One region of the Streptomyces sp. Y309 genome, then DNA from elsewhere that is predicted to be linked to it. Evidence: riboswitches for the same ligand, from Rfam matches in the RefSeq annotation. Region 1 holds a riboswitch; each other region holds the start of a gene.

Region 1 (9,862 bases):
CGAACCCATCAGCTCCGAAGACGCCGCCGGCGCTGCCGAGGACGACCAGGACGACGAGGAGGCGGCGAAGTGACCGAGGCCGCAACGATGCAGTTCCACCCGCAGCCCCAGGCGGGCGTCGCCAGGCCCTGGGCCTTCCCGGCCCCCGAGCGCGGCGCGCTCGACAACGGCCTGACGGTGCTGCGCTGCGACCGCCCGGGCCAGCAGCTCGTCGCCGTGGAGATCCACCTCGACGCGCCCCTGGACGCCGAGCCGCAGGGCCTGGACGGCGTGGCCACGATCATGGCGAGGGCCTTCTCCGAAGGCACCGACAAGCACTCCGCGGAGGAGTTCGCCGCCGAGCTGGACCGCTGCGGCGCCACGCTCGACGCGCACGCGGACCACCCGGGCGTACGGGTCTCCCTCGAGGTGCCCGTCTCCCGCCTGCCCAAGGCGCTCGGCCTGCTCGCCGACGCCCTGCGCGCGCCCGCCTTCGCCGACAGCGAGGTCGAGCGCCTCGTACGCAACCGCCTGGACGAGATTCCGCACGAGACCGCCAACCCGGCGCGGCGCGCCGCCAAGGAGCTCTCCAAGCAGCTCTTCCCGGCGTCCTCGCGCATGTCGCGCCCGCGCCAGGGCACGGAGGAGACGGTCGCGGCCATCGACTCCGCGGCCGTGCGCGCCTTCTACGAGAAGCATGTCCGCCCCGCCGCGGCCACCGCCGTCGTGGTCGGCGACCTCACCGGCACCGACCTGGACACCGTCCTCGCGGACACCCTCGGCGCCTGGACCGGCGGCGCGGCCGAGCCCCGGCCGATGCCTCCGGTGACCGCCGACGACAGGGGCCGCGTGGTCATCGTGGACCGCCCCGGTGCCGTACAGACACAGCTCCTCATCGGCCGCGTCGGCCCGGACCGGCACGACCGCGTGTGGGCCGCGCAGGTCCTCGGCACGTACTGCCTGGGCGGCACCCTCACCTCCCGCCTGGACCGTGTCCTGCGCGAGGAGAAGGGCTACACCTACGGAGTGCGTGCCTTCAGCCAGGTCCTGCGCTCCGCCCCGGACGGCACGGGCGCCGCGATGCTCGCCATCAGCGGCTCCGTGGACACCCCGAACACGGGCCCGGCCCTGGAGGACCTGTGGAAGGTCCTGCGCACGCTCGCCGCGGAGGGTCTCACGGACCCCGAGCGCGACGTCGCCGTGCAGAACCTCGTCGGGGTCGCTCCGCTGAAGTACGAGACCGCGGCCGCCGTCGCCGCCACCCTCGCCGACCAGGTCGAGCAGAACCTGCCGGACGACTTCCAGGCGCGCCTGTACCGCCAGTTGGCGGAGACGGGCACCGTGGAGGCCACCGCGGCCGTCGTGAACGCCTTCCCGGACGACCGGCTCGTGACGGTCCTCGTGGGTGACGCCGCACAGATCGAGGAGCCCGTCAAGGCGCTCGGCATCGGTGAAGTGACGGTGGTCACCGGCTGATTGCGGACTGGCAGCGGTGAACCTGTAGCGCAAAGCTGGACATAGCGTCACCAACGCCCCGTACGAACAAGGACCCCAGTGGCTCAAGAAGCCGCTGGGGTCCCTGCATGCCGCCATATGTCCGAATTGGCACGGAGGTTGGTCGTCTGCCCTGTGGCGTGCGCTACAAAAGCCCTGATCCGTTTGTCGATTGAAAGATGAGGCGTTTAGCGTCGGTCCGGCTGTCCGTCAGGCACCACGCCGCGTCCGCGGCACCGGACAGTCATCGCCGAGTCCCCGTACGGCGCGAGCCAGGGGAGCCGGGGACCCACACGTCCCTGGGGTGAATCGGACCCCTTGCCGCGAGGCGAGGAGCCCGTAGGAGACCTTCCTGCTCCGAACCCGTCAGCTAACCCGGTAGGCGAGAAGGAAGGAAAGGATCAGCCGCTTCATGGCGTTCACCCGCCCCACCGGCAAGCATCGCCGTCCGAGCCGCCTGACGCGTACGACCGCCAGTGCCGCGGGCGTCGCCGCGCTCACCACCACCGGCGTCATCTCGGGCCTGGCCGCCCCGGCGCTCGCCGCCGAAGGCTCCTCCGCCGACTACGCGCACACCGGCCTCACCCAGTCCATCTCCATCGGCGACTCCCTGGCCGACGAGATCGACGCCCAGGCCGCCGCCCAGAAGCAGGCCGCCGACGAAGCCGCCGCCAAGGCGAAGGCTGAAGCCGAGGCGAAGGCCAAGGCCGCGGAGGCCAAGCGCAAGGCCGCCGAGGCCAAGCGGAAGGCCGAGGCGAAGGCCAAGGCCGAGGCGCGGGCGAAGGCCGAGAAGGAGCGCGAGGCCAAGGAGCGCGCCGCCCGCGAGGCCGAGCGCAAGCGCCTGGGCTCGTACGTCGCGCCGATCGCCGGCAGCTATGTCTCCACCGGCTACAAGACCGGCGGCGCCATGTGGTCCTCCGGCAGCCACACCGGCGTCGACTTCCACGCCGCGTCCGGCACCCAGGTCCAGGCCGTCGCCGCCGGCACCGTCGTCGAGGCCGGCTGGGGCGGCGCCTACGGCAACAACGTCGTGATCCGCCACAACGACGGCACGTACACGCAGTATGGCCACATGTCGTCCCTGAGCGTCACGGTCGGCCAGACGGTCACCCCCGGCCAGCAGATCGGCCTCTCCGGCTCGACCGGCAACTCCAGCGGCCCGCACCTGCACTTCGAGGCCCGCACCGGCCCCGACTACGGCTCGGACATCGACCCCGTGGCGTACCTGCGCTCGCACGGCGTCAACGTCTGAAGCGACCGAAGCGACTGACGCCACGGAGTCCCGAGGTCAGGACCTCCGCGGCCAGAACCCCGGCTTCACGAAAGCCCCGGCTCACCCGAGCCGGGGTTTTCCGCGTATGCATGCCTTTTTGGCCAAAAGATATCCATGGATTCCGGCCCCCCGTCGGAAAATGCGGCCCCTTGCAATAGAGTCCATGTCGACAGGGTCCAGAGGGAGTCCATGGGTTCCGCACGGAGTCCATGGAGTCGTTGCAGGAGCGCCATTCGACGCGTCGGCCGACGCGCCGACCGACGCGTTTCGCGGGCATTAAAGCGGAGGTCCGTCATGCGCATTCCCGCGCACTCGGTATGCACAGCCATCCGGGACGACATCGTCTCCGGTGTCTACGAACGCGGCACGCGCCTCACCGAGGAACTGCTCGCGCGCCGCTACGGAGTCTCCCGCGTGCCCGTGCGCGAGGCCCTGCGCACCCTGGAGGCCGAGGGCTTCGTCGTCACCCGCAGGCACGCCGGCGCGTGCGTCGCCGAGCCCTCCGAGCAGGACGCCGCCGACCTCCTCGAGATCCGCGCGCTCCTGGAGCCGCTGGCCGCCGCGCGCGCCGCACAGCGCCGCACCGACGCCCACCTGAAGGTCCTGCGCGGCCTCGTCCGGCTCGGCCAGGAGCGCTCCCGGCGCGGCGGCGCCGAAGACCTGCGCTCGCTCGACGGCTGGTTCCACGAGACGCTCACCCAGGCCTCCGCCAGCCCCGGCCTGATCACCCTGCTCACCCAGCTGCGGCACAAGATCGCCTGGATGTACGTCACCGAGCCGCAGGCCGCGCCCGCGGAGACCTGGGCCGAGCGGGCCGCCGTCGTCGACGCCGTCGCCCGCGGCGACGCGGAGCGGGCCCGCGCGCTCACGATGCTGCACACCGAACGCGCGGCCGCCGCGCACCGGCCGCGAGTCGGCTCCCGCGCCGGGCGGGTGAGGGATTCGCAACATGCCGTAAACACGGTGAGCGCCCGGAATTAACGGCGGCGCCGTATACAAAGAAGGACGCGCTCGCGAGCAATAGCCTTTTGCTGCCCGAATTCCGTCCCCGGATATGCAGTCCTCGGCTGCGGGCCGGATATGCGCCGGATATGCGCCGGATATACGCCGGGTATGCGTCGGATACGCAAAGGGCCCGCCCTGGATTATGGGCGGGCCCTTCACGTTTATGCGGGCGGTGTTCTCCGAGTGCGGAGCACCGTCACCGATCACACAGTCTCGGGAAGCTCCTCGAGCCCCTCGGCGACCAGCTTCGCCAGACGGTCGAGGGCGACGTCCGCACCCTCGGCGTCCGAAGCGAGCACGATCTCCTCGCCGCCCTGCGCACCCAGACCGAGCACCGCGAGCATCGAGGCGGCGTTGACCGGGTTGCCGCCGGCCTTGGCGATCGTCACGGGGACGCCCGCGGCCGTGGCCGCACGGACGAAGATGGAGGCGGGCCGGGCGTGGAGGCCCTCGGCCCAGCCGACGTTGACGCGGCGCTCAGCCATGTGTTGCTGCCCTTCCAGGTGTCTCACACTTGTCTAGACCACTATCTCATGCCGACCCGGGTGCTCCCGTCGGACGATCGCAGGGCCGTCTCCAGACGATCGCATGGGCTGCCTGCAGACGATCGCAGGGGCCCGCCTGCGGACGCCTGCCTGCGGACGATCGTAGGGTCGCACGGCGGACGGACGTCCCGCGCCCGATCGCCGTGCGACCCCTCCCACATTGCCCCGGCCCAGGCGGCGCCGCGACCCGTACCCTGGCCCCATGCAGACCCCGCCGGACCGGCACCCCTACCCCTCCCACTGGGAGGCCGACGTGGTGCTGCGCGACGGGGGAACGGCCCGGATCAGGCCCATCACAGCCGCAGACGCCGACCGCCTGGTCAGCTTCTTCGAGCAGGTCTCGGACGAGTCGAAGTACTACCGCTTCTTCGCGCCGTACCCCCGCCTGTCCGCCAAGGACGTCCACCGCTTCACCCACCACGACCACGTCGACCGCGTGGGCCTCGCGGTCACCGTGGGCGGCGAGTTCATCGCCACCGTGCGCTACGACCGCATCGACGCCCAGGGCCGCCCCGCCTCGGCGCCCGCGGACGAGGCCGAGGTCGCCTTCCTCGTCCAGGACGCCCACCAAGGCCGCGGCGTCGCCTCCGCGCTGCTCGAACACATCGCGGCCGTCGCTCGTGAACGCGGCATCCGCCGCTTCGCCGCCGAGGTCCTGCCCGCCAACACCAAGATGGTGAAGGTCTTCACGGACGCCGGCTATCAGCAGCAGCGCAGCTTCGAGGACGGCGTCGTACGCCTCGAACTCGACCTCGAACCCACCGACCGCTCCCTCGCCGTCCAGCGCGCCCGCGAACAGCGCGCCGAGGCCCGCTCCGTGCAGCGCCTGCTCGCGCCCGGCTCGGTCGCCGTCATCGGCGCCGGCCGCTCCCCGGACGGCGTCGGCCGCGGCATCCTGCGCAACGTGCTCGGCGCGGGCTTCACCGGCCGTCTGTACGCCGTGAACAGCACCCTCCCCGAAGGCACCGCCGAGGTCGACGGCGTGCCCGCCCACCGCTCCGTGCGCGACATCGCCGAACCGGTCGACCTCGCCGTCGTCGCCGTACCGGCCGAGCGCGTCCCGCAGGCCGTCACCGACTGCGGCGAACACGGCGTACAAGGACTCGTGGTGATCTCCGCCGGATACGCCGAGAGCGGACCCGAGGGACGCGCACGGCAGCGCGAACTCGTCCGCCAGGCACGCTCGTACGGCATGCGGATCATCGGCCCCAACGCCTTCGGAGTCATCAACACCTCTCCGGAGGTGCGCCTGAACGCCTCCCTCGCGCCCGAGCTGCCGCCCGCCGGACGCCTCGGCCTGTTCACCCAGTCCGGCGCCATCGGCATCGCGCTCCTGTCCCGCCTGCACCGGCGCGGCCGCGGCCTGTGGGGCCTGTCCACCTGCGTCAGCGCGGGCAACCGCGCGGACGTCTCCGGCAACGACGTGCTCCAGTACTGGTACGACGACCCGGACACCGACGTCGCCCTCATGTACCTCGAATCCATCGGCAACCCGCGCAAGTTCACCCGCCTCGCCCGCCGCACCGCCGCCGTGAAGCCCCTGGTCGTCGTCCAGGGCGCCCGGCACACCGGCATCGCGCCGACCGGCCACGCGGGCGCCGCCACCCGCCTCCCGCACGCCACCGTGTCGGACCTGCTGCGCCAGGCCGGGGTGATCCGCGTGGACACGGTGACCGAGCTGGTCGACGCCGGACTGCTGCTCGCCGGGCAGCCGCTGCCCGCCGGACCGCGCGTCGCCATCCTCGGCAACTCCGAGTCCCTCGGCCTGCTCACGTACGACGCCTGCGTCGCCGAAGGCCTGCGGCCGCTGCCGCCCCGCGACCTGACCACCGCCGCGTCCCCGGACGACTTCCGCGCCGCCCTCACCACGGCGCTGGCCGACGACGGATGCGACGCCGTCGTCGTCACCGTGATCCCGTCCCTCGGCGAGTCCACCCGCCAGGGAGAGGACAAGTCCCTGGCCGCGGCCCTCCGCACCGCCGCCGCGAGCCGCCCGGCCAAGCCGGTCACCGTCGTGCACGTGGAGCTGGGCGGCCTCGCCGAAGCGCTGTCCGCCGCGGCGAGCACGGGGCCGACGCGGAAGCCCCCGGTGAGGGAGCCCGAGCCCTCGGCGCGGGAGTCTTCGGTACGGGAGCCCGAGCCCTCGGCACAGGAGGCTCCGGTACGGGAGCCCGAGCCTCCGACAGCACAGGCACCCCACCCCCCGACATCGCCGGAACAGCCCCCCGCACCCCCGGAAACACCCCCCGCACCCCCGGAAACACCCCCCGACCCCCCGCCCCACCACCGCATCCCCGCCTACCCCGCCGCCGAACGAGCCGTCCGCGCCCTCGCCGAAGCCGTCAAGTACGCCCAGTGGCGCCGTGACGTCGCCGACCCCGGCAAGGTGCCCGAGTACGACGACATCGACGAGCAGGGCGCGGGCGACCTCATCGAGCACCTCCTCGCCAAGGCCGACGACGCCCGCGGCCTCACCCTGGAGCCGGACGACGCCCGCCACCTGCTCGGGCGGTACGGCATCGGCGTACGCCAGGCCCTGCCCGCCCCCGACGCCGACACCGCCGCGCGCGCCGCACGCGAGGCCGGCTACCCCGTCGCCCTCAAGACCACCGCCCCCCACCTGCGCCACCGCCCCGACCTCGGCGGCGTCCGCCTCGACCTCGCCGACGAGGAGCAACTGCGGCACGCCTACCGGGAACTGACCCACACCCTCGGCAGGCCCGCCGAGCTGCGCCCGGTCGTGCAGGCCATGGTGGCCCGCGGCGTGGACACCGTCGTGCGCGCCGGACATGACCCGGTGGCGGGCGCCGTGCTCTCCTTCGGCCTCGCGGGCGCGGCATCCGAGCTCCTCGGGGACACCGCCCACCGGCTGATTCCGGTCACCGACCGCGAGGCGGGAAACCTGGTCCGGTCGATCCGGACGGCCCCCCTCCTGTTCGGCTGGCGCGGCTCGGCCCCCGTGGACACCCCCGCCCTCGAAGAGCTCCTCATGCGCCTGTCGCGGCTCGTCGACGACCACCCCGAGGTGGTCACCGTCGCACTGGAGCCGGTCGTCGTCGCCCAGGAGGGACTGTCCGTCCTCAGCGCCGTCGTCCGCCTCGCCCCGCCGCCCGCCCGCGACGACATGGGCCCACGCACCCTGCCCGCGTACTGAACCGTTGCCCACGCGCGCGTGGCGACCGGCTGCCGTGCCGCCCGCCGAGGGGCGCCCCGTCCGCGCACCGGGACGGCGCACACCGGGCGCTCAGGCGCCCACTGGCACCTTGGCCCAGGCACCGGGTCGTAGGATGGGCGGCATGGCAAAGACCGGTACGACGACCCAGGGGCTGCGCGCGGCGATCGAGCGCAGCGGCTACTACCCGGCCCTCGTGGCCGAGGCGGTGGAGGCCGCGATCGGCGGCGAGACCATCGGGTCGTACCTGGTCCACCAGGAGACCACGTTCGACGCGAACGAGGTGCGCCGTCACGTGACGGTCCTCGTCCTCACGGACACCCGCTTCATCGTCAGCCACACCGACGAGCAGGCGGCCGACTCCACCTCCCCGACGCCGTACGCGACCACTTCCACGGAGTCCGTGAAGATCGGCCGGATCTCGTCGGTCGTCGTCAGCCGCGTCGTCGCCAACCCGGAGAAGTACGTTCCGGGGTCCCTGCCCCGCGAAGTCGTCCTGACCATCGGCTGGGGCGCCGTCGCCCGCATCGACCTGGAGCCCGCCGCCTGCGGTGACCCCAACTGCGAGGCCGACCACGGCTACACGGGCAGCTCCACGGCCGACGACCTCAGCCTGCGCGTCAGCGAGGCCGGCGACGGCCCCGACGCGGTCCGCCAGACCCTCGCCTTCGCACAGGCGCTCTCCGAGGCCACCGCGGCCGGCACGGACACCGGCCGCTGATGTCCCACCCGTCTCCCGCCACCGCCCCTGACGGAGGGCGCTCCGGGCCCGCCCCTGCCTCCGCCGCCTGGGACGACATCCAGCCCCTCGCCCTCGACACCGCCCCCCGGCCCGAGTACGGCGCGGGCTCGCTCGCGGACCTGCTGCCCACGCTGGTCGCCCACCAGGACGTCGACGGCTTCGCACCGGTCATCCCCGAGCTCGCCGCCGCCGACCGGAACTGCGTCTTCCTCATCGACGGGCTCGGCTGGGAGCAACTGCGCGCCCACCCCGCCGAAGCGCCCTTCCTGACCTCGCTCCTGGCCTCCTCGCGCGGCGGCACCGGCCGCCCCCTCACCGCGGGCTTCCCCGCCACCACCGCGACGTCCCTGGCCTCTGTCGGTACCGGCCTGCCGCCCGGCGCCCACGGCCTGCCCGGCTACACCGTCCGCGACCCCGCCAGCGGCGCGCTGATGAACCAGCTTCGCTGGCGGCCCTGGACCGACCCGCACGCCTGGCAGCCGTACCCGACGATCTTCCAGCGCGCCCACGACGCGGGCATCCACACCGCCCAGGTCTCCTCACCGACCTTCGAGCACACCCCGCTCACCAAGGTCGCCCTCAGCGGCGGCACCTTCCGCGGCCGCCTCTCCGGCGAGGACCGCATGGACCTGGCCGCCGAACAGCTTGCCGCCGCCGACCGCTCCCTGGTCTACACGTACTACGCCGAAGTCGACGGCAAGGGCCACCGCTTCGGCGTCGATTCCGACGCCTGGCGCGGCCAGCTCATGTACGTCGACCGCCTCGCGCAGCGCCTCGCCGAACAGCTCCCGCCGCGCAGCGCCCTCTACGTCACCGCCGACCACGGCATGATCGACATCCCGTTCGACGACGCGTCGCGCATCGACTTCGACGAGGACTGGGAGCTGAGCGCCGGCGTCGCCCTGCTCGGCGGCGAGGGCCGCGCCCGGCACGTCTACGCCGTGCCCGGTGCCGAGGCCGACGTCCTCACCGTCTGGCGCGAAGTGCTCGGCGAGCAGTTCTGGGTCGCCTCCCGCGAGGAGGCGATCGCGGCCGGGTGGTTCGGTCCCCGGATCGACGAGCGCGTCCACGGACGCATCGGCGACGTCGTGGCCGCCGCCCATGACGACGTCCTCATCATCGCCTCCCAGAAGGAGCCCAAGGAGTCCCTGATGGTCGGCAACCACGGCTCCATGACCCCCGCCGAACAACTCGTGCCGCTCCTGGAAGTACGCTCCTAGCTGCTTCTTGGGTGCTCCTTGACGCGTACGTCGGCGCTGCCCGACGTCGACGTCACCGACGGCACCCCGCCCCGTACGCCGCCGCGTACCTCTCGTACGACTCCGCTCCCCGACCGAAAGGCGCTCAACCTCCCATGCCTGAGCTGGTGTTCTTCTCCGGAACGATGGACTGCGGGAAGAGCACCCTCGCGCTGCAGATCGAGCACAACCGCTCGGCGCGCGGCCTGCAGGGCATGATCTTCGCGCGCAACGACCGCGCGGGCGCGGGGAAGCTCTCCTCACGGCTCGGCCTGGTCACCGAGGCCATCGAGGTCGCCGACGACCTCGACATGTACGCCTACCTCGTCGACCACCTCTCGCGCGGCTCCCGCGCCGACTACGTGATCGCCGACGAGGCCCAGTTCCTCGCCCCCGAGCAGATCGACCAACTGG
Region 2 (9,862 bases), on a different replicon from region 1:
CCTCCTACATCGACGCCGACAAGGAGTCCGGCAAGCTCAAGGGCACGTACACGCAGAAGTACGACGACACGCTCAAGGCGTCGTGGCTGTGGAACGCCGAGAAGAAGGTGTTCCTCTCCACGGAGAACGACGCCTCGATCGACGCCAAGGCGCAGTACGTGAAGGACAACGGCATCGGCGGCGTCATGCTGTGGGAGCTGGCGGGCGACTACACCAAGCGCGCCAACGGCGAGTACGGCATGGGGTACGACGTCACCAGCCGCCTGGACGGGGCGCTGCACGCCTCCGGGGGCTACAAGACGGAACGTGCCGGTGACACTCCCCTCCCCGACGAAGTCGTGGACGTCTCCGCCGAGTTCGTCGACTACTCGACGGCCGAGGGCGACATGTGGCCGATCCAGCCGAAGCTGCGCATCACCAACAACACGGAACGGAGCCTCGGCACCGGCACCGAGATCTCCTTCGACCTGCCCACGTCCACGTCCCCGCTCCTCAAGGACGACGGCTGGTCGGAGCTGAAGGACGCGGTGAAACCCGGCCGCTCCGGGCCCAACGTGGGCGGCCTGAAGGCCGACTTCCACCGCGTGACGCTGAAACTCGGCTTCTGCGAGGCCATCGCGCCCGGCAAGTCCCACGACATCGGCCTCAAGTACTACCTGCCGGTGACCGGCCCCGCGAACATCACCGTGTCGACCGGCGACCACACGTACGGCTCCGTCCAGGACGACCGCAAGGGCGTACGGACGGTCGAGCCGGACACCGGTGACGCCAAGGAGTGCGGCGCCCCGGAGTGGAAGCAGGGCTCCGCGCACGGCAAGACGGTCGGCCGGACCTTCGCGGCCTGGGACAAGGGCGACAAGGGCTGGCAGTTCGAGTACCAGGGCAACCTGATGGACCACCACCCCGGCGAGAACCGCGCCCACCTGGTGGAGCCGCAGCCCGGCAACCCCAACCAGCTCTGGACCCCCCGCAGCGCCGGGAACGGCTGGTACACCCTCACCAACGCCGGCAAGTGCCTGACCGCGACCGGCGCCCGCGAGGACATCAGGACCGCCAACTGCGCCTCCTCGGAGGCCCAGCGCTGGCACTTCATCCCCATCGACCCGGCGACGGGGTCGGAGGGCTCCCCCTCCACCCCCGCCCACGGCAAGCTCTTCACCCTCCGCTCGGCCAGCGGCAAGGACGTCGAGGCCGCCTTCGGCGCCACGACTTCCAGCACCCACCTGTGGAGCGGCAACACCGCCGACCCGGCGACCGGCGCCTACGTCTCCTGGAAGGGGTCGTACTGGGCGTCGTCCTGGTACACGACCGTCGAACCGGGCACATCGGAGCGGGACAGCCAGGGGAAGGAGGTGTTTCCTTGGCGGAAGTTGGGGCGGGCGAGCTGATGCTGCCCTGAGGTCCCAGGTTCCTGGGGTGTGAGCCCCGCCGGGGCTTGAGTTCTAGTGGTCGTCACAACACCCCAGCTCAGGGGATGCGATGGACTTCGAGATCCGCAAGGCGCGGAAGGCTCAGGGGCCTAAGAAGCTGCGCCGGGAGCGGGAGGAATACTTCCGCCTCATGCAGCTGGGGCACTCGGACATGGAAGCCTGCCGGGTCGTCGGGATCAACCTGAGGACCAGCCGTGAATGGCGGAACGACAGGACGAGTCCCAACCGGACCGTGGCGCCCGCGCTTGCTCCGCGGACGCCACGGTCCACCGCATCGCGGTACCTGCGCGAGGACGAGCGCATCCAACATCGCCGACCGGCTGCGGGAGAAGGCCACCATCCGGGCCATCGCGGCCGAACTGGGCCGCAGCCAGGGTGGTGCGGGCCCGACCAGCTGGAGATGACGTTCCTGGACGAGCGGACCGGGCAGCTGCACACCAAGCCAGTTCCCTTCGACCTGGGGCCATTCATGTTCGATCGCAAGATCTCAAGCGTTTGGGTCCGGCACGGTGCGCCGGGCAGCGGGCTGATCGTCAACGCCCAGCAGGGTTCCGCGGTCAACAGCGTCCTGCTCACACCCTCGTGAGCGAGGTCGTTCCGTCGGCCGGTTATCGTCGTGCCGTGATCACACACACGGCCGTTCCCCTCTCCGTCGACGCGATGCTCGACGACCTTAGGACTCTCGTCGAGATCGAATCGCCTTCAGGTGATCCAACCGCCTTGGCCGGTTCAGCCCAGGTTGTCGCCGGGATCCTGGAGAGCCGCCTCGGCGGCCGGGCCGTCCTTGTCGAGGGCGAGGCGGGTCCGCACGTACATTGGTCGGGCGGGGGTGAACCTCGGGTGCTGATCCTTGGACACCATGACACGGTGTTCCCGCTCGGCACTTTGGAGCGCCGCCCGTTCGTGGCCGAAGACGGGCGGGTGACCGGTCCGGGCGTCTTCGACATGCTGGGCGGCTTGGTGCAGGCGATCCACGGGCTGGCCGCGCTCGAGGACCTGACCGGCGTCGAGATCTTGGTGACGTGCGACGAGGAGAACGGCTCCCACACCTCGCGGGACCTCATCGAGGAACGCGCACGGGCGTGCGGCGCGGTGCTGGTGCTCGAGGGCACGGCGGAGGGTGGTGGGCTGAAGACCGGCCGCAAGGGGTGCGGCACGTTCGAAGTGCTGATCACCGGCCGGGCGTCGCACGCCGGTCTCGAACCCGAAGCCGGCGTAAACGCTCTGGTCGAGGCCGCTCACCAGGTGCTCCGAATCGAGGCGATGAGCCGTCCTGAAGCAGGCACCACGGTCACCCCGACCATCGCTTCAGCCGGAACGCAGAGCAACGTCGTCCCGGCTGAAGCAACCGTGATCGTGGATGTGCGGGTCGAGTCGGGAAACGAGAAGGACCGCGTCGAAGCAGCCTTCGCGGCATTGACGCCGCATGTCGAGGGAGCCGTGATCGAGGTGCGGGGTGGCGTGGGCCGACCGCCGATGCCCGAGTCCGTGGCAACAGAGCTCTTCGCGATGGCGAGCCGGCTGCTGCCCGGCATCGAGGCCGTGGCCGTGGGCGGCGGGAGCGACGGCAACTTCACGGCCGCGCTGGGGGTGCCGACCCTCGACGGCCTCGGAGCCGTCGGTGGCGGGGCCCATGCCGACCACGAATACCTGGTGGTCGGGAGCATGGTCGAACGAGCGGACCTGGTGACCGGCTTGGTGAACGCGATCCGGACAGCCTGAGCCGCGCGGTCCACGTCAGATCCATCCGCAATCTGATGTGGACCGGCAATCATCAGCTCTCCGACAGGCCTTCCTGCTGCCGTCCAGCCCACAGGCCGACACTGGTCCTGAGTTCAACGGGGTTCCTCGGTCGGCCGCAGTGGCCGGGTGGGGCTCCGATAAGGCTTAGTTCGCCCTGCGCAGGCCAGTGATTGGAGTGCTCCAAATCCCGCTTGGCATCTGCCTCGACCAGACGGGCACGGAACTCGCTGAGCTCGGAGAAGTCGAACCCTATGTCGGTCAGTTCCAGGCCCAGGGCGTACTTCCAGTCCAGGCATGAGCGGACCGCGTGCGCTGCCTGACGGTCGGTCAACCCCTCGGTGAACTGCAACACCGACACCAGAGCCAGCCGGGCTGGCGACACCGCCGGACGGCCCTTGACCGGAACAGGTCCTCGAAGTCGGCGTCGGCAAAGACCACCGGGCCCAGCACGTCGCGCATCCGCATCGTCAGACAGCCCCTGGGAAACACCGCACGAGCGACCGTCGGCGTACAAGTGAACGTGGCTCTGGCAAGACTTTCGTAGCCCGAGATCATCTCGGTGGCGCCACGGTCGACCGGTCCGCATAGCGGCGGCGGAAGTTGGCGATCGGGACGACGCGGTGGCGGAGGAGCGGGACGCCGGCACGTCCTGCCACCAGTCGTTTCTGGAGCTTGACGTCCGTGATGCGGCCCTCGTTGACGCGTGGTGCGGCCTTTCCGACGGGTGCTCGGTATCGTCACGCACGCTACGGAAGCAACTGCGGGGGAGCGCTGTGGATCTAGTCTATGTGTCGGAGCGCAAGCTCTACGGGCGGCTCGGGATGCGGCCTGCCATTGTGCAGCAGGGGTTACAGGCGTCAGTGAAGGTTCCGCCGCTGATCGAAGTGTCGGGGAGCCGGTCCTGGGAGAGTACGGCGGAGCCGATGGCCCCGCATGCGCTGGTGGAGAAGGCGAAGCGGACCATTGAGCGGCGGTTCGCGCCGGTGCCGTTCACCACCCGGAATCTTCAGGTGAATCAATGGATCAGCTTCGACGTGGACATGGCTCAGGTGGCCGTCCATGAGGACAGTGGCAGACCGCCTGAGGATGTTGCACTGTTTGTCGGGCAGGTCCCTGCAGAGGTAGCCGGGCAGCCGCGTGATCTGGGGCTCATGCTGTGCGGGTCGGTGCAGCATCTGCGCACTCAGGTGTGTGCGAATGGCCGAATGGGTTCGGACACCACATGGCTGCATGATCTGATTCTTGAGGTCGAGCGCCGCGAGGAGAGCGGGCTGCATGTGGTCCCCGAGTTCCTCAACGAGCTCATGCCGTATCACCGCAGTGAGGTGCTCATCGAGGATGCGGCGTTCGGGGTGCACGGCTGGATCGAGAGGGAGTATCCGCCGTCTACCCGTGGGCGGCTGCGTGGGCATGCCATCGTGCTGATGGACATTGATCGTCCGCGGTGGGTTCACCGGCTGGTGGTGGCGACGCCGTTGTATGTGGAGGCAGTGCATGAGCAGGCACAGGTGTCGCGCAGGCGAATCGCCTTTCCGGGGTTCCGCAGACGCGCGGGTGCGTCCTGACACTCAAGTGCGTTCGTTCAAAGAGGGAGGCAGGGCCATCAGGTCGTCCCGTGCTTGAGTTTTGATGTCCGCGATGAGTGAGTGCAACTCGTGCCAGTCGTGCCAGGCGTCCTGGCTGAACCGCGAGGACTGCGGGGTGCCGTCGGACTCTTCCTCTATCATCGCCAGCCGGGTGTGGGAGACGAACTGGGCGTAGGGGCCCTGCAGTTCGCGGATCTTCCGCAGGACGTCCGGGCTCCAGTAGAACTCCGCTGCGGCCGCGCTGGCTGGCGGCGAGACGGCCTCCCAGAGTCTGACGCTTATGAGAGCCTCGGCCTTGTTCCGCATCTTCTTATCGGCGGAAGCCGCCCCGTAGTGGATCTCGTCGACGGTCTGGCCCACCCGGTGGAGCCAAATACCGAGCACTTCGTAGCTGCTCTTCAGTTCGTCGCGTGACCGCCTGTGCAGGTCGATCTCACGTTGCATTTCCTGCTGGCGTTCGAAGAGCTGCCGACTGGTCTCGAAGTGCCGCTCCATCACATGCAGTTGGTGGGTTGTGCCGCGGCTGGCGACGATGTATCCGATCCGGGTGCCGATCGCCAGAGCGAGAAAGACAGTGATCAGATTGGCTATCAGAGAAACAGAGTGATCAGTCACGGGGGCAGTATCCACAGCCGCTGCGGCATGTGCAGGAGTGGGGGGAAACCTGGGTGGGAAACGAGTCCCGGCTGCCCCTGGTGCACCGCTGGTCGAAGCCAGAGTGCTGGGCTCTCAGGTCATCGTCATCGAGCACGCCAGCCTGGACGGTGATCCGTTCCGTTCTACGTCAAGCGGCTCGCCCAGTGGCGGGCCGGTGATCGGGCTGCGGCGCGCACTCGCGCGCCGGCTCCTCAAGCCGACTCGATGGGCTCGCACGTGATCAAGCATCTGGCCATCACCCGCGCCCTGGTCCGGCCCGGCACCCGCATCGACGAGGTGCAGGCCCGACACACCCGGGCCATGATCCGGTAGAGACGGTCCTGAACACCTGCCAGCGCTAGGGTCTGCAGGACCGGAGGGGGCGAATGACATGGACAGCGTTGTGGGAGCTGTGGGCTCGCAGGTTCTCAGCGCAGTGGTCGCCGCGGTACTCACCAGCATCGCCGGGCTGGCGCGTTGGCTCATGGCCAGACGGCTGCCCGCGCGCCGCACATGGCGCTATTCGGGGGCAGGTGAGTCTCCGTCGTTCTGGACACCGCACACATAGACACCGGCCGATACCAGCGCCCCGTGGCTGGCCTGGGCCAAATCCGGGCCCTGTCCCTGTTGGTCCCCTCCCTCACCCACGCCTACCGAGACCTCGACCTGGAGAAGGTCCGGCTATCGGCCCACCTGCCGGGCCATGAGATGGAGCACGACCTGCTCGTCCTCGGCGGACCGAAGAACAACGAGGTCGCTCACCGCCTCCTGGCCGCCATGACGGAGTCCTTGCCGTTCCATCTGAGCGGAGGAGAGATCACCTGGGACGGCACCGCATACCAGGGAGAGGCCGCAGACAGTGAGGTGATCCGGGACTGCGGCTATGTTGTCCGAGCCCCGAACCCCCTCAACCCGAGCAGGCGCGTCGTACTCATCGGCGGCTGGTCCACCCACGGCACGGTGGCCGCCGCCCGTTGGCTGGCAGAAGAAGGCGCCGACCGCTCGCTGGCCGCCGATATCGCTGTGCTCGTAGAAGCCTCAGTCCTGCGCGACGGCCACGTATCCGCACCTCACGTCCTACGTCAGAGAGCCCTGCACGTGTGAAGTGCGGCATCGCTTGTTTGAAGACGGGCCTTAGTACGGGCCGTTGACGTTGTCGATCGAGCCGTAGCGGTCGGCCGCGTAATTGCAGGCGGCGGTGATGTTGGCGACCGGGTCGAAGCTGTCCATCGACGTGCCGGGCACGTGGTAGGCGGCGAAGGTGGGGTCGATGACCTGCAGGAGCCCTTTGGACGGGATGCCGGCGGCAGCGTTGGAGTCCCAGTTGTTGGTGGCCAGCGGGTTGCCGGAGGACTCGCGCATGATGTTGCGGTGGATGCCCTCGTAGGAGCCGGGGATGCCGCGCTGGGCCATGATGTCGAGCGACTCCCTGATCCAGCCGTCGAGGTCGTTGGTGTAGGACTTCTTCGCCGGGGCAGCGGCGGGCTCGGCGGCGATCGCGTTGTTGCGCTCGGAGCGGTCCGCCCGCTCGGCGGACGCCCTGGAGGCGGCCGGCTTCTCCGCGGGCTCGGCCGGGCCCTTCTTGCCGAGGGTGAGCTTGAGACCGGGACGGATCAGCCTCGGGTCGTCGCCGAGGGCGCTGCGGTTGTCCTGGTAGAGCTTCTTCCAGCCGCCGCTCAGGGAATGCTCTCGGGCGATCTTGGAGAGGGAGTCGCCCGCGACGACGACATAGGTCTTGGGAGCCGCGGAGGGCTTGGCAGCCGTGCCGGCCTGCGCCGCACCGGCTGTGGTCGCGCCGAGCACCGGAAGAGCGAGCACGGCCCCGCCCGTGCCTGCGGCGGCGATGCCCCGGGTGAGCGGACTGGACTTGGGACGGCGGTGCTTTCCCTTTGCAGGCATGACGAATTCCTCTCCGTCGCCTACGAGGTGAGCTGTCGGGTTCGGACGGGAGATGTCCGGTCGCACTGCGAATGCGACTTCACCCCGAGCCGTTCCGGAATCCGGATCGGCGCCTTACCTGGGTCCCCCGCTCCTGCCGTGCGTTAGTGAGTGGGTGGGAGGGTTTCCGGACAGCGGCAGGATTCGGCGTTCCATCCGGATCGACGGTGACGTTAGGCGAGAAAGCCCGGACGGAACAAGGCCCGAATTCGAATAGGGAATGCGTGAGGTCCGTCCCTGGCGACCAGAATCCCTCGCCCTCTTTGATCGAAAAGCTCAACTCTCTTTGCGCAGAACAGAAGTGCGCTCAACGGATCCGCGGACCACCGCCATTGATGTGACCCATTTCACTGAATCGGATGCAGATCGGAATGCGGTTCAACGGCATATCAGAGCGCGCTATTTCGCACGAGCAAGTGCAATACGGGCAGCACTTCATTTACGTCATTAATGATGTGAAGAAGTGGCTTTTCATGCAAAGGCGGACATAGCGCAGAGGCGGTGTCACCCGGATCTCGTCGGTCTTCAGTGCCGCAGCGGGCCTGAACGGTGAGGACTGGGCAGCGCAGCGAAGTCGACGAGCCGTGTGCATGCGGCGCAGCCGGTTCGAGGGCTGCGAGATGGTCTGGCACCGGGCTGCGGGGCGGAGTAGGCCGTGGAACTGGGGGCAGCGGCCATGTGCTGCTGGGCCACGAGCCGTTGGTGGGGGAGTGGCCGCTTGGGGCGGCTGGACGCGAAGCTCAAGAGAGTCACTTGCAGAGAAGGGCATCGCCTGGCGGCCGGCGTGCGAGGCGCGCAAGCCAGGTGCGCGCACGAGGTGGGCCAAGTTCCACCGGTGTACGTATGCTGCTTAACGCCCCACTCAAATGGGGGAGTTGTGGTGGTCAGAAATGCTTAGGATGGCGGATCCTGCCCACATGTAAAAGGGTGAAGCTGTGAAGTCTCGCTTATGTTGCGGTAGTTACGTTCCTCTGACCTGTGCTGCAGAAGATGCGCAGTGAAAGGTGTTGGAACCTGTACAGTCCGGATGTACTGAGGTGCGGCAAGTTGGATGAGACTGCTGCAGATGTAGTGAGAATTCCTGATGCCCAGCACGCTCAGCCCGAGAGGCGTTCCGGACGGAGTGTGTCTGCCCGGACGGAGTGTGTCTGCGCGCAACACGGAAGCATTGAACAGCCCAGCACGGCGGAGGAGTCCCCCCGCTAGCCGGTCTCCGTCACCGTGAGCTCAGCCCCGTATCCGCGGGAACGGCTATCGTTTCCCTGTGGGTGCAGATGAGATGGAGCAAGCGCAGACAGAGCAGGGATGGAGCTATGGCTACGGCTTCGTCTGCGCCGGGTGTGTCGATGATGAGACCCTCGCTCGAAAGATCACAGCAGATGCCGACAGGGATGAAACCTGCGACTACTGCGCGCGCACGCCGGCGGCCCCCATCGACACCCTCCTGGAAGCATTCTTCGACGGGCTCCGCACCGAGTACGCCCTGGCGGGTGACGAACTTGCCTATTTCGAAGGCGAACTGGTGCCTGTCAAGCACTGGGACGGCGACGAGCTCGCCGACCAGTACGTGGACGTCTTGCGCAGTGAGGAACTGCGGGAGACCGTCCGCGCGGCGGCCCGGCACGATGACGTGTGGGTGGAGCGAGACTTCATCGCCCCTCGCCAGGACGAGGCGCTGCTCGATGGGTGGGAGCGTTTCAGTCACCAGGTGATGTACCGGACTCGGCATGTGTTCTGGTTGGCTCCGCCTGACAAGGACGAGGCTCATCTCGGCGGCGGCGAGGTCCCTGCCGCGGCCATCCTCGAGACGCTCGGCGGCCTCATCCCAGAGGCAGGACTGGTGCAGGAGATTCCGGCCGGGCAACGCCTGTGGCGCGCACGGGTACACGAGGCTGCCGAACAGCACTGGTCCGCCCGCCTACTGGGAACCGCTTCGCCCGCTCAGGCCCGACACCCAAACCGGATGAGTCCGGCAGGCATCCCTCTCTTCTACGGAGCCGACAGCCCCGCTACGGCCATCCAGGAAGTGGTACGGCATGCCACCGACTCCACCTCCTTGGTCACGTATGCGGCATTCGAAACCACCCGCCCCTGTGTGGTGGTCGACTTCACCCGCCTGGGGCCGGTCCCGACGATCTTCGACACAGACCACTCATACCTGCGGCATGCGCTGATGTTCTTCCACGAGTTCGTGACACGCATCAGTGCCGATGCCGATGGTCGCGAGCACCTCGAGTACGTGCCGACGCAGATCGTCACCGAGTACTTGCTGCGGGTCTTCGGGCAGGAACGGCCCATCGACGGGCTGGTGTTCACTTCTTCCGCTGCCAGCCACGACGGGCTGTGCACCGTGCTCGACATCTCTCAGCACGACTGTCTCGATCCCATTGACCCGGAACCCGACGGGCGCCCCGCTCTGCGCTTGGTCCCCGGCACGCTGCACGCAAACCAGTCCCTGCCGCCTGTGCGTCACTCCGGTCAGGTGGCTGCTGCCCGGCATCGTCCTCCCGCGGCGCGTGTGTCACAGGA
Region 3 (9,862 bases), 3.0 Mb from region 1:
CGCGCGGATCGCGGCGACCTGGGCCTCGGTGGGCGGGTCGGTGACGACGCCGTCGCGCACGAGGTGACGCTCCGTCATGCGTACGCAGCCGACGTCCACGGAGCGTGCGGCGCGCACCTGGCCGTCGCCGACGACGAACTCCGTGGAGCCGCCGCCGATGTCGACCACGAGGTAGGGCGTGGGCATGTCGTCGCGGCCCTTGAGTTCCTGCGTCGCGCCCGTGAAGGAGAACTCGGCCTCCTGGTCGCCGCTGATCACCTCCGGTTCGACGCCGAGGATGTCGAGGACGCCGCGTACGAAGTCGTCGCGGTTCTCCGCGTCGCGGGAGGCGGAGGTGGCGACGAAGCGGGTGCGCTCCGCGCCGAGTTCCTTGATGACCTCGGCGTAGGCGCGGCAGGCCGCGAAGGTGCGGTCCAGGGCCTCGGGGGCGAGCCTTCCCGTCTTGTCGACGCCTTGGCCGAGCCGGACGATTTCCATCCGGCGGTCCAGCTCGACCAGCTCACCGGTCTGCGGGTCGGCGTCCGCCACGAGCAGGCGGATCGAGTTCGTGCCGCAGTCGATGGCTGCTACGCGGGTCATCGGGGTTCTCCTTGTCGTCATCGCGCCGTGGGACGGGGTGTGCCCACCCGTGCCGCCCCCTGGGCGGCCCAGGTGCCCACACGGTGGAGCGGGGGTGGGGGGCGGGGGCCAACGCCCCCCGGTGCTCACACGGTACGGAGATGTGTGGGGCAGGTAGTAAGGGCGGGTGGGTGGGGAATGCCCGTCGCGGAGCGGCGGGCCAGGTCAGCCCCGGTGCCGGGTCAGGGCATGTCAGGCCCGTTCTGCGCCCACGCAAGGCCCCTTCAGCCACCACTCCGGGAGCATCGCGATGGCCTCGTCCCCGAGCGGGTTCACCCCGGGCCCCGCGGCCAGCGAGTGGGCCACGAGTACGTGCAGGCACTTCACGCGGTCCGGCATGCCCCCCGCCGAGGGAAACCCTTCGAGCACCTCGATGGAGTCGCGCCGCGCGATGTAGTCCTCGTGCGCGGCCCGGTACGCGGCGGCCAGCTCGGGGTCGGTCGCCAGCCGCTCCGTCATCTCCTTCATGACGCCGTTGGCCTCCAGCGTCCCGATCGCGGACGCGGCCCGCGGGCACGTCAGGTAGTACGTCGTCGGGAACGGCGTGCCGTCGGGCAGCCGGGGCGCCGTCTCGACCACGTCCGGGTTGCCGCAGGGGCAGCGGTGCGCGATGGCGCGCAGACCGCGCGGCGGGCGCCCGAGCTGCTCCTGGAACGCGGCGATGTCGGCGTCCGTGGGCGCGGTGGACTCGGTCTGGGGCGGGGGCGTTTCCATGCCTGTCTTTCGGTCAGTGCGGGGGGGGTGGGTCAGTTGGGGCGGGGACGGTCCGCCTTGTCGACGCCGTCCCAGACGTTCGCGTACCAGGGCCGGTCGGCCGCGCCCTCGTCCCTGCGGTGGTCGTCGGCGGCCGCGGGGTCGACGACGGTGAACCCGGTCTCGCCCGGCATCACATAGTGCAGCCGGTCCCGGATGCGCTGCTCGGCGTACGCGTCGTCCTGCCAGCGGGCCTTCTCGTCGCGCAGCCGCTCCACGTTCTCGCGGTGCTCGGCCTGCTTCTGCCGCTGCTCGGCGATCTCGGCGCGCTGCGACACGTACTGCCGCATCGGATAGGCGAGCGCCACGACCAGCGAGCAGACGACGAGCACGAGGAGCGCGGCCCGGCCGGTGAGCCGGGAGCGGCGCGCCTGGCGCTTGGTCTGCGAGCGGTAGACGCGCTCGGCGGTCTGCTCGCCGAGCAGCCGCAGCCGGGTCGCCGTGGAGAACCGGTCCTTGTCCCGGACTTTCCCGGCCATGTGTCTCGCCTCCCCAGTACGCGCGTACGTCCCCGCACACGGTACGGGACCGAGTACGGGGACGTACGTACGACTGGCTAGGGCTTAGCCCTGGAAGCAGCTCAGCCCTTCAAGCAGCTCAGCCCTTGCTGTGCTTACTGGTTCGCAGAGCGCTGCGCTTACTGGTTCGCAGAGCGAAACCGCGGAAACGCGGAGCGCCCCGCGTACACCGCCGCGTCGTCGAGGATCTCCTCGATGCGGAGCAGCTGGTTGTACTTGGCGACGCGGTCCGAGCGGGCCGGGGCGCCGGTCTTGATCTGGCCGCAGTTCACGGCGACGGCGAGGTCGGCGATGGTGACGTCCTCGGTCTCGCCGGAGCGGTGCGACATCATGCACTTGAAGCCGTTGCGCTGGGCCAGCTCGACGGCGTCCAGGGTCTCGGTCAGCGAGCCGATCTGATTGACCTTCACCAGGAGCGCGTTGGCCGAGCCCTCCTCGATGCCGCGGGCCAGGCGCTCGGGGTTGGTGACGAACAGGTCGTCGCCGACGATCTGGACCTTGTCGCCCAGCTTGTCGGTGATGACCTTCCAGCCGTCCCAGTCGTCCTCGAACAGCGGGTCCTCGATGGAGACGAGCGGGTACGCCTCGACGAGCTCGGCGTAGTACTCGGTCATCTCGGCGGCCGAGCGGGACTTGCCCTCGAACTCGTAGGCGCCGTCCTTGTAGAACTCGGACGCGGCGACGTCGAGCGCGAGCGCGATCTGCTCGCCGGGGACGTAGCCGGCCTGCTTGATGGCCTCGACGATGAGGTCGAGGGCGGCGCGGTTCGACTCCAGGTTCGGCGCGAAGCCGCCCTCGTCGCCGAGACCGGTCGACAGGCCCTTGGTCTTCAGGACCTTCTTCAGCGTGTGGTAGACCTCGGCACCCCAGCGCAGCGCCTCGGAGAAGGACTCCGCGCCGATCGGGGCGATCATGAACTCCTGGATGTCGACGTTGGAGTCCGCGTGGGACCCGCCGTTCAGGATGTTCATCATCGGCACCGGCAGCAGGTGCGCGTTCGGACCGCCGAGGTAGCGGAACAGCGGCAGGTCGGAGGCCTCGGACGCGGCGTGCGCGACGGCCAGCGAGACGCCGAGGATGGCGTTGGCACCGAGCGAGCCCTTGTTGTCGGTGGCGTCGAGGTCGAACATCGCCTGGTCGATCAGGCGCTGCTCGGTGGCGTCGTAGCCGACGAGCTCCGGGCCGATCTGCTCGATGACGGCGAGGACGGCCTTCTCGACGCCCTTGCCGCCGTAGCGGTTGGCGTCTCCGTCACGCAGTTCGATGGCCTCGAAGGCGCCGGTGGAGGCGCCGGACGGGACCGCGGCGCGGCCGGTGGACCCGTCGTCGAGGCCGACCTCGACCTCGACCGTGGGGTTGCCTCGGGAGTCCAGGATTTCCCGGGCTACGACGACGTCGATGGACGGCACGAGCATCTCCTTCTGGGATGTGACGCTAGGGGCGCATGGCGTGCGCCACTGGGGGCGCGGCTTGCGCATGGCTTGCATGGTCTTCATCGGCCCTGCGTCTCCTGAGCCTAACGGGCCCGGGAGCTTCGGCCAGCCGACCGCCCGCCCCGTGGGACGACGGGCGGGCCAATTCCCTGGGAATCAGGACGGAAGCCCAGGTTCTACCGACCGGTAGCTTCGCCCATGGCGTACAGACCGGGCGACGCGAGGGCGGTCTTGGTGCGCGGTCCGGAGGCGGACAGCACCTCGCCCCGGTGCGTACGGGGGATACGCGCACCGGGGCGAGGGGACCCGTGGGGACGGGGATGCCCTGCCTGTCGAGGCGGGGCCGGGGCTCAGCTTCAGCTGAGGTGCAGCTGCTGGCCCGGGTAGATGAAGTCGGCGTCGTCGATGATGTCGCCGTTCAGCTTGTAGACCTTCTGCCAGCCGCCCTTGACGTCGTGCGTCTCGGCGATCTTGGAGAGGGTGTCGCCGGACTTGACCTTGTATTCGCCGTCGCCCTTCTTCACGACCTTGCCGGTCGGGGTCTCGACGGTCTTCTTCGACTCGGTCTGCGGGGCGGTCCGCTGCGGCTGCTGCTGCGGCTTGGCCTGCGGCTGTGCCTGCTGCTGGGGCTGCTGCTGGGGCTTGGCCTGCTGCTGGGGCTGCTGCTGCGGCTTCTGCTGCTGCGGCTGCTCGGCGCCGCCGCCGTTGTACGCGGCACCCGACAGGCCCACGCCGCAGCTCGGCCAGGCACCCTTGCCCTGGCCCGCGAGGACCTTCTCGGCGATCTCGATCTGCTGGGCCTTGGAGGCCTTGTCGGCGGTGGGCGCGTACTTCGTACCGCCGTAAGCGGCCCAGGTGGAGGCGGAGAACTGCACGCCGCCGTAGTAGCCGTTGCCGGTGTTGATGGACCAGTTGCCGCCGGACTCGCACTGGGCGACGGCGTCCCACTCGGCGCCGGTGGCGGCGCTCGCGGAGCCGGCCGCCATCAGCGGGGCGGCGACGGCGACGCCGGTGACGCCCACGACAGTGGCGGCACGGGTGGCCTTGGACGGACGGCGGTGCTTGCCCTTGCCGGAAAACAGCATGGAGTGATCCCCTCACCGACGCCTGCGAGGTGAGCTGTCGGGTTCGGGCGGGTGAGTGCCCGGCCGCACGGCTTGCGTGCGACTTAACCCCTAGCCGTTCCTGTCCGTCTCGCAGCGGCTCACTTGCTCACTGCGGGGCGGACGGGCCCGGCGCTTACCTTGGGTCCCCCGCTCCTGCCTTCGGCGCTCGAAGCGACGACTGTTCCCGTCCGGCCGTTGGCAGGATTCGGCGTACCGACCGGCGGGGCCCGCTGTGGCGAGCGGTCACGACCGTAGACACGCAATCACCCGAATTACAAAGACGATCAGGGCTTCTGAGACCCATCTCTCACTTGCCTCTCACCGTCTTTAAACCGGACATTAACCGCGAACTGCCAGTCAACTTCCGCTCCGCCGTGCCTACTTCCGGTCCGCCTCCGCGGCCTGCTTCTCGCTCAGCTCGAGTCGCTGACCGGGAAGGATGAGGTCCGGGTCGGAGCCGACGGTCTTCTTGTTGTCCGCGTAGAGCGAGGACCAGCCGCCGTCAAGGTCGTGCCGGTCGGCGATCCGGGAGAGGTTGTCACCGGAGCGGACCGTGTAGGTGTCCGTGGTGCGCTCGCCGTCACGCGTGTCGCGGTCCGCACCGCGAGAGGCGTGCCGTCCCGCGGAGCCCGAGTCGGAGTCGCCCTCCGTCGCCTCGTCCGCGCTGGAGCCGCGGTGGCGGCCTGAGGGGCGCTCAGACGCGTCCGACGGGTCCGAGGAGCCGTCGGAGGCGCCGGGGGACTCGGAGTCGGGCGAAGTGCTGTCACGGCCCTCGGACTTGCCGTCCTCGTCCTCGGACGCGTTCCCCTTCTCTCCCTGCTCGCCCTTCCCCTCCTTCCCCTTCTCCGTCTCCGCCTTGCCGTCCTTGCTGTCTTCGGCGCTTCCGCCGGTGCCGGTGCTGTCGCCGCTGTCGGGCTTGCGGTGCTTGCCGGTCTCCCGGTCGGTGTCCGCGTCGCCGCTCTTGCCGTCCTTGCCGCCCTTGTCACTGTCGGCGGAGTCACCCGAGTCGGTGGAGCCGGTGGAATCGGTGGGCTTCTCGCTCGTCTCGTCCGACGGCTCCGCGGGCTTCGTCGGCGCGGGCGGCAGGCCCGGGTCGACGTCCGCGGCCGCGCCGTCCTGGGTGAGGCCCGCGACCGGCGCGCAGCTCGGCCAGGCGTCCGGGCCCTGGTCGTCGAGGACCTTCTCGGCGACGGCTATCTGCTGGGAGCGGCTGGCCTGGTCGGCGCTCGGCGCGTACCCGAGGCCGCCGTAGTCCTCCCAGGTCTCCTGCGAGAACTGCAGCCCGCCGTAGTACCCGTTGCCCTCGTCGGCGCTCCACGCGCCACCGCTCTCGCACTCCGCGACCTTGTCCCACGTGGTGGCGTCCGCGGCGCTCGCGCTCGTGGCGCCGAGCAGCGGGATGGCGATGGCGGAACCGGTGACGCCCGCCGCGACGACGATCGCCGGGGCTTGGCGGGGGCGGCGGTGACGGCCTTGGCCGGAGAGCATGCACGTGCCTTTCGAGCGACGACAAGAACAGCTGCGGCACGTGGTGCTCTGAGGTGCCGAGCCGTCGTGAACGTAGCCGCAGTCGAACGTCAGTCACAAGTCGATGCAGCGCAGATCACGTGAAAGTCACAGCCGTGACGGTACGTCAGTCACGTACCGGACCCACCGTCAGCGGCCGGGCGGCGTGAACGTCACCGGCAGCGTGCGCAGGCCGCGCATGATGAGCCCGCCGCGCCACCGCAACTCCTCCGGAGCGGCGGCGAGTTGCAGGTCGGGCAGCCTGCGCAGCAGGGTCGCGAGGGCGGTCTGGCCCTCCAGGCGGGCCAGCGGGGCGCCGAGGCAGTAGTGGATGCCGTGGCCGTATCCGAGGTGCTGGTTGTCGCGCCGGGAGAGGTCGAGGAGGTCGGGCCGCTCGAAGCGGTCGGGGTCGCGGTCGGCGGCGGCGAGGACGACGAGGACGGGGTCGCCGGTGGCGATGTCCTGGCCGCCGATACGCAGCGGCTCGGTGGCGAAGCGCCAGGTGGCGAGTTCGACGGGGCCGTCGAAGCGGAGCAGTTCCTCGATGCCGGTCTCCAGGAGCCCAGTGTGCCCCTCGCTCAGGGACCGCTGCAGCTCCTCCCGCTGCTCGGGGTGCGTGAGCAGCGCGTACGTACCGTTCCCGATGAGGTTGACCGTCGTCTCGAAACCGGCGAAGAGGAGGATGAAGGCCATCGCGGCGGCCTCGTTCTCGGTGAGGTGCTCGCCGTGGTCGGAGGCGCGGATGAGCCCGGAGATGAGGTCGTCGCCCGGCTCGGCCCGCTTGCGGTGGATGAGTTCGGCGAGGTAGCCGCGCATCTTCTTCACGGACCGCGCCACCCCGCCCCGGGGCCCTCCCCCGTGCCGGATCATCATGCCCGCCCAGTCCCGGAAGTCGTCCTGGTCCTCTCGGGGGACGCCGAGCAGGTCGCAGATCGCGTAGATGGGGAGCGGGAAGGCGAACTCGTGGATGAGGTCGGCCTCGCCCTTCTCCACACTGGGCTTGTCGAGAATCGTGTCGATGAGCTGGTCCGTCAGCTCCTGCACGCGCGGCGCGAACTCGGCCACGCGGCGCGGCGTGAACGCCTTCGACACCAGGCGGCGCAGGCGGGTGTGGTCCGGCGGGTCGATGTTGAGCAGATGCGTCATCAGCTCGGCCTTGCGCTCGCCCGGGATGCCGGTCTTGCCCTTGGCGTGCGCGGGCTCGTCGTGGTGCGCCGGGTTCTTGCTGAGCCGCTGGTCGGCGAGCGCCTGCCGGGCGTCGGTGTAGCGGGTGACCAGCCAGGCCTCCACCCCGCTGGGGAGGGTGGTCCGGTGTACGGGGGCGTGCTCGCGGAGCCACGCGTAGGCGGGGTAGGGGTTGGTGGCGAACTCCCACGTGAAGAGGTCCGGGGAGGCGGAGGCGGCGGGCTGGTCGTGCATGCCGTCGACGGTATCCGGCCCCCGGCCCGACTAGCGCATCCCTGGGGGCTCGGGGGGCTCCTCGGACTCGGGGCGGGCGGTGAGCCCGACCCGCAGGACGTTCAGGGCGAACTTCGCGTCGCGGTGTCCGGCCTTGGCAGCCGCGCGGTACCAGCGGACGGCCCGGTCCACGCGGCCCGGCCGCAGCACCAGCTCGGCCAGGTGGAAGGCCGCCTGCGGGTCGTCGGCCTCGGCGCCCTTGGTGAGCCAGTGGCGGGCGCGGTCGCGGTGGAGTTTGCCGAGGGTGACGTACGCGTCCTCCCGGCCCTCCTCCGCGGCCGTCTCCAGATACTTGATCGCCTCCACGGTGGCGCCACGGCCCGCGAGGATGTGGCCGAGCTGATTGCAGGCCCGGGCGTGGCCCCGGTCGGCGGCCTTGCGGTACAAGGCCTCGGCCTCCGACACGTTGCCCGCGCGCTCCGTGACGAAGCCGAGCAGGACGTACGCGTCGATGTCGCCCGCGGCGATCCGGGGCTTGACGGCGGCGCGGCACTCGATGAGCACGGGCGCGAGGTGGAGCCCGTACTCACTCGCCAAGTCGGCCACGTCGAACCAGAGCCAGTCCGGTACGGCCCCGAGCTCACCGGACCGCATGGCGTCCGCGACGAGGGAGCCGTAGGCCCGGTATGTGTCCGCCTCGGCTCCGGGGACGAGCAGCCCGGTCGCCTCGTACCGCAGGCGGGTGGCCCAGGCGAGGGCGTCCTCGAACGACTCGTCCCCGTGCTCGTAAGGACCGGAAGCCTCGTGCCAGTCGTGGGCCACACTGATCCCGCGCAGCAGGTCCAGCGGAATGTCCTGCTCCAGCCCGCAGCGAGCGAGGTCGATGGCCGCGCGCACCAGGACGTGGCCGCACGGGTGTGCCTGGGGGCGCCGAGCCCTGCGCCACTCGTCCCACAACTCCGGCCCCAGGGCGAGGTATTCGGTCACCCCGCGGCTGCCGCGCCATTGCGCGGCGTCCGTGAGGCGCGGGTCGTCGGCCTGCGCGAGCCGCGCCAGTTCGGCGTCGCTCCAGCGGCGGCTCAGCTCGACGGTGTGGGCGCCGCTCAGGACGCGCGCCGCCGGGCCGCCGCCGAAGCGGTGCTCGTCGTACGCCTTGTCGCGCATCGTGGCGAGGACGAGGACGCGCTCCTGGGTGAGCCTGGACAGGAGCGCCGCGGTGAGGCCCTGGGGGCCGAGGTGGCCCTCCAAGTCGTCGAGCCAGAGGATGTAGGAGTCGGTGCGGGCGCCCAGTTGGGCCGCGATGTCCCGCAGGTCCGTGCCGGGGTGCGGGGCGTGTACCCGGGGCTCGGCGTCGGCCTCGGTCCCGGCGGACAGTGCCGCCCAGGCCGCCGTCATCGTCTTGCCGGACAGCGGCCCGCCGGTGACGACGACCAGGCCGCCCTCGCGCAGGCCCCGGGCGACGAGGGCGTGCAGCTCTTCGTCGCAGTCCCGCCGCACGTACGGCGGCAGGCTCGGCTCGTCCCCGAAGCGGCTCGTGGGGCGCACGCCGAACCAGAGGCGGCGCAGCTTGCCGATGCGGGGCCAGCTGTCTGCCGGGGCCGGGCCGGGGGCGGGGGTGGTGTGGATGGTGACGCCGCCCGCGATGGTGCCTGCCTGGATCACCGGTCCCGTGGAGCCGCCGACGACACTGTTCCGCGCCGGGGTCTGTGGCGGTACGACGGGCGTCGGCGCGGCGGGTGGCGGCGGAGTGCACACCGGCTCGCCGATGTCGTACCCGCACTCCGTGCAGAAGCGGACGTCGTCAGCCAGTCGGGCCGGGCACTTCGGGCAGTACAACGTCGCCTCCTCGGGCAGTAACTCCCGCTCGGCCGGGTCGAGTTCAGCGACGCGAGCGAGCCCCGAACACCCCGGGAGGCAACCGTACTAAGCGTCGGGCGCCTCGGCCGCGCGCACCGCGTCCCGATAGGCCCGCGCAGCAGCCCGCAGCGCCGCCTCCGGGTCCGCGCCCTCGGCCTCCGCGCGGATGGCCATGGCGAGGAGGTCGTACCCGACGCCCTGCCCCGCGGGCAGGGGGACGTCCAGGCCCGCCGTGCGGACGCGGGAGGCCAGCTTGGTGGCGAGGGCGAGGGCGGGCTGGCCGAGGGGGATGCCTTCGGTGACGGAGGCGCGCTGCTTCTCCACGGCCTTGGTGCGCAGCCAGTGCTCCTTGACCTCTTCCGGGGTGGCCGCCGTGTCCTCGCCGAAGACGTGCGGGTGGCGGTGGATGAGCTTCTCGACGATGCCCGCGGCCACGTCGTCGACGGAGAACCGCTCGTCGTCCTCGGCCGCCTCCTGCGCGATCCGCGCGTGGAAGACGACCTGGAGCAGCACGTCGCCCAGCTCCTCGCGCAGCTCGTCCGCGTCGCCGTCCTCGATGGCCTCGACCAGTTCGTACGCCTCCTCGATGGCGTACTTCGCGAGGCCCTTGTGGGTCTGCTGCGAGGACCAGGGGCATTCGGCGCGGATGCGGTCCATGACCTGGACGAGGTCG

The links. Region 1 has a riboswitch for cyclic di-AMP ahead of AC0KTA_RS08955 (M23 family metallopeptidase). Riboswitches for the same ligand answer to the same signal wherever they lie in the genome.
Region 2: linked by a shared signal. The riboswitch ahead of AC0KTA_RS40140 (LysM peptidoglycan-binding domain-containing protein) and the one ahead of AC0KTA_RS08955 (M23 family metallopeptidase) in region 1 are both predicted to bind cyclic di-AMP.
Region 3: linked by a shared signal. The riboswitch ahead of AC0KTA_RS22360 (transglycosylase family protein) and the one ahead of AC0KTA_RS08955 (M23 family metallopeptidase) in region 1 are both predicted to bind cyclic di-AMP.

What each region holds. Positions count from the first base shown of each region.
Region 1 covers NZ_CM160048.1:2,413,731-2,423,592, reverse strand. Annotated here, with positions in the region: gene AC0KTA_RS08965 (M16 family metallopeptidase) at 1-73, shown strand, start outside; gene AC0KTA_RS08960 (M16 family metallopeptidase) at 70-1,455, shown strand; cyclic di-AMP (ydaO/yuaA leader) riboswitch at 1,712-1,872, shown strand; gene AC0KTA_RS08955 (M23 family metallopeptidase) at 1,886-2,725, shown strand; gene AC0KTA_RS08950 (GntR family transcriptional regulator) at 3,041-3,727, shown strand; gene AC0KTA_RS08945 (HPr family phosphocarrier protein) at 3,955-4,236, opposite strand; gene AC0KTA_RS08940 (bifunctional acetate--CoA ligase family protein/GNAT family N-acetyltransferase) at 4,499-7,450, shown strand; gene AC0KTA_RS08935 (DUF5998 family protein) at 7,593-8,189, shown strand; gene AC0KTA_RS08930 (alkaline phosphatase family protein) at 8,189-9,430, shown strand; gene AC0KTA_RS08925 (thymidine kinase) at 9,565-9,862, shown strand, end outside.
Region 2 covers NZ_JBWYAE010000002.1:164,629-174,490, reverse strand. Annotated here, with positions in the region: gene AC0KTA_RS40180 (glycosyl hydrolase family 18 protein) at 1-1,388, shown strand, start outside; partial or broken gene AC0KTA_RS40175 (IS30 family transposase) at 1,480-1,801, shown strand; gene AC0KTA_RS40170 (hypothetical protein) at 1,831-2,016, shown strand; gene AC0KTA_RS40165 (M20 family metallopeptidase) at 2,091-3,152, shown strand; partial or broken gene AC0KTA_RS40160 (transposase) at 3,361-3,728, opposite strand; gene AC0KTA_RS40155 (SAVMC3_10250 family protein) at 3,962-4,738, shown strand; gene AC0KTA_RS40150 (hypothetical protein) at 4,742-5,374, opposite strand; gene AC0KTA_RS40145 (hypothetical protein) at 5,987-6,499, shown strand; gene AC0KTA_RS40140 (LysM peptidoglycan-binding domain-containing protein) at 6,530-7,294, opposite strand; cyclic di-AMP (ydaO/yuaA leader) riboswitch at 7,297-7,461, opposite strand; gene AC0KTA_RS40135 (HEPN-associated N-terminal domain-containing protein) at 8,598-9,862, shown strand, end outside.
Region 3 covers NZ_CM160048.1:5,460,356-5,470,217, reverse strand. Annotated here, with positions in the region: gene AC0KTA_RS22380 (Ppx/GppA phosphatase family protein) at 1-579, opposite strand, end outside; gene AC0KTA_RS22375 (DUF501 domain-containing protein) at 811-1,332, opposite strand; gene AC0KTA_RS22370 (FtsB family cell division protein) at 1,365-1,850, opposite strand; gene eno (phosphopyruvate hydratase) at 2,009-3,304, opposite strand; gene AC0KTA_RS22360 (transglycosylase family protein) at 3,679-4,407, opposite strand; cyclic di-AMP (ydaO/yuaA leader) riboswitch at 4,412-4,603, opposite strand; gene AC0KTA_RS22355 (LysM peptidoglycan-binding domain-containing protein) at 4,807-5,916, opposite strand; gene AC0KTA_RS22350 (cytochrome P450 family protein) at 6,085-7,353, opposite strand; gene AC0KTA_RS22345 (sel1 repeat family protein) at 7,384-9,168, opposite strand; gene AC0KTA_RS22340 (nucleoside triphosphate pyrophosphohydrolase) at 9,256-9,862, opposite strand, start outside.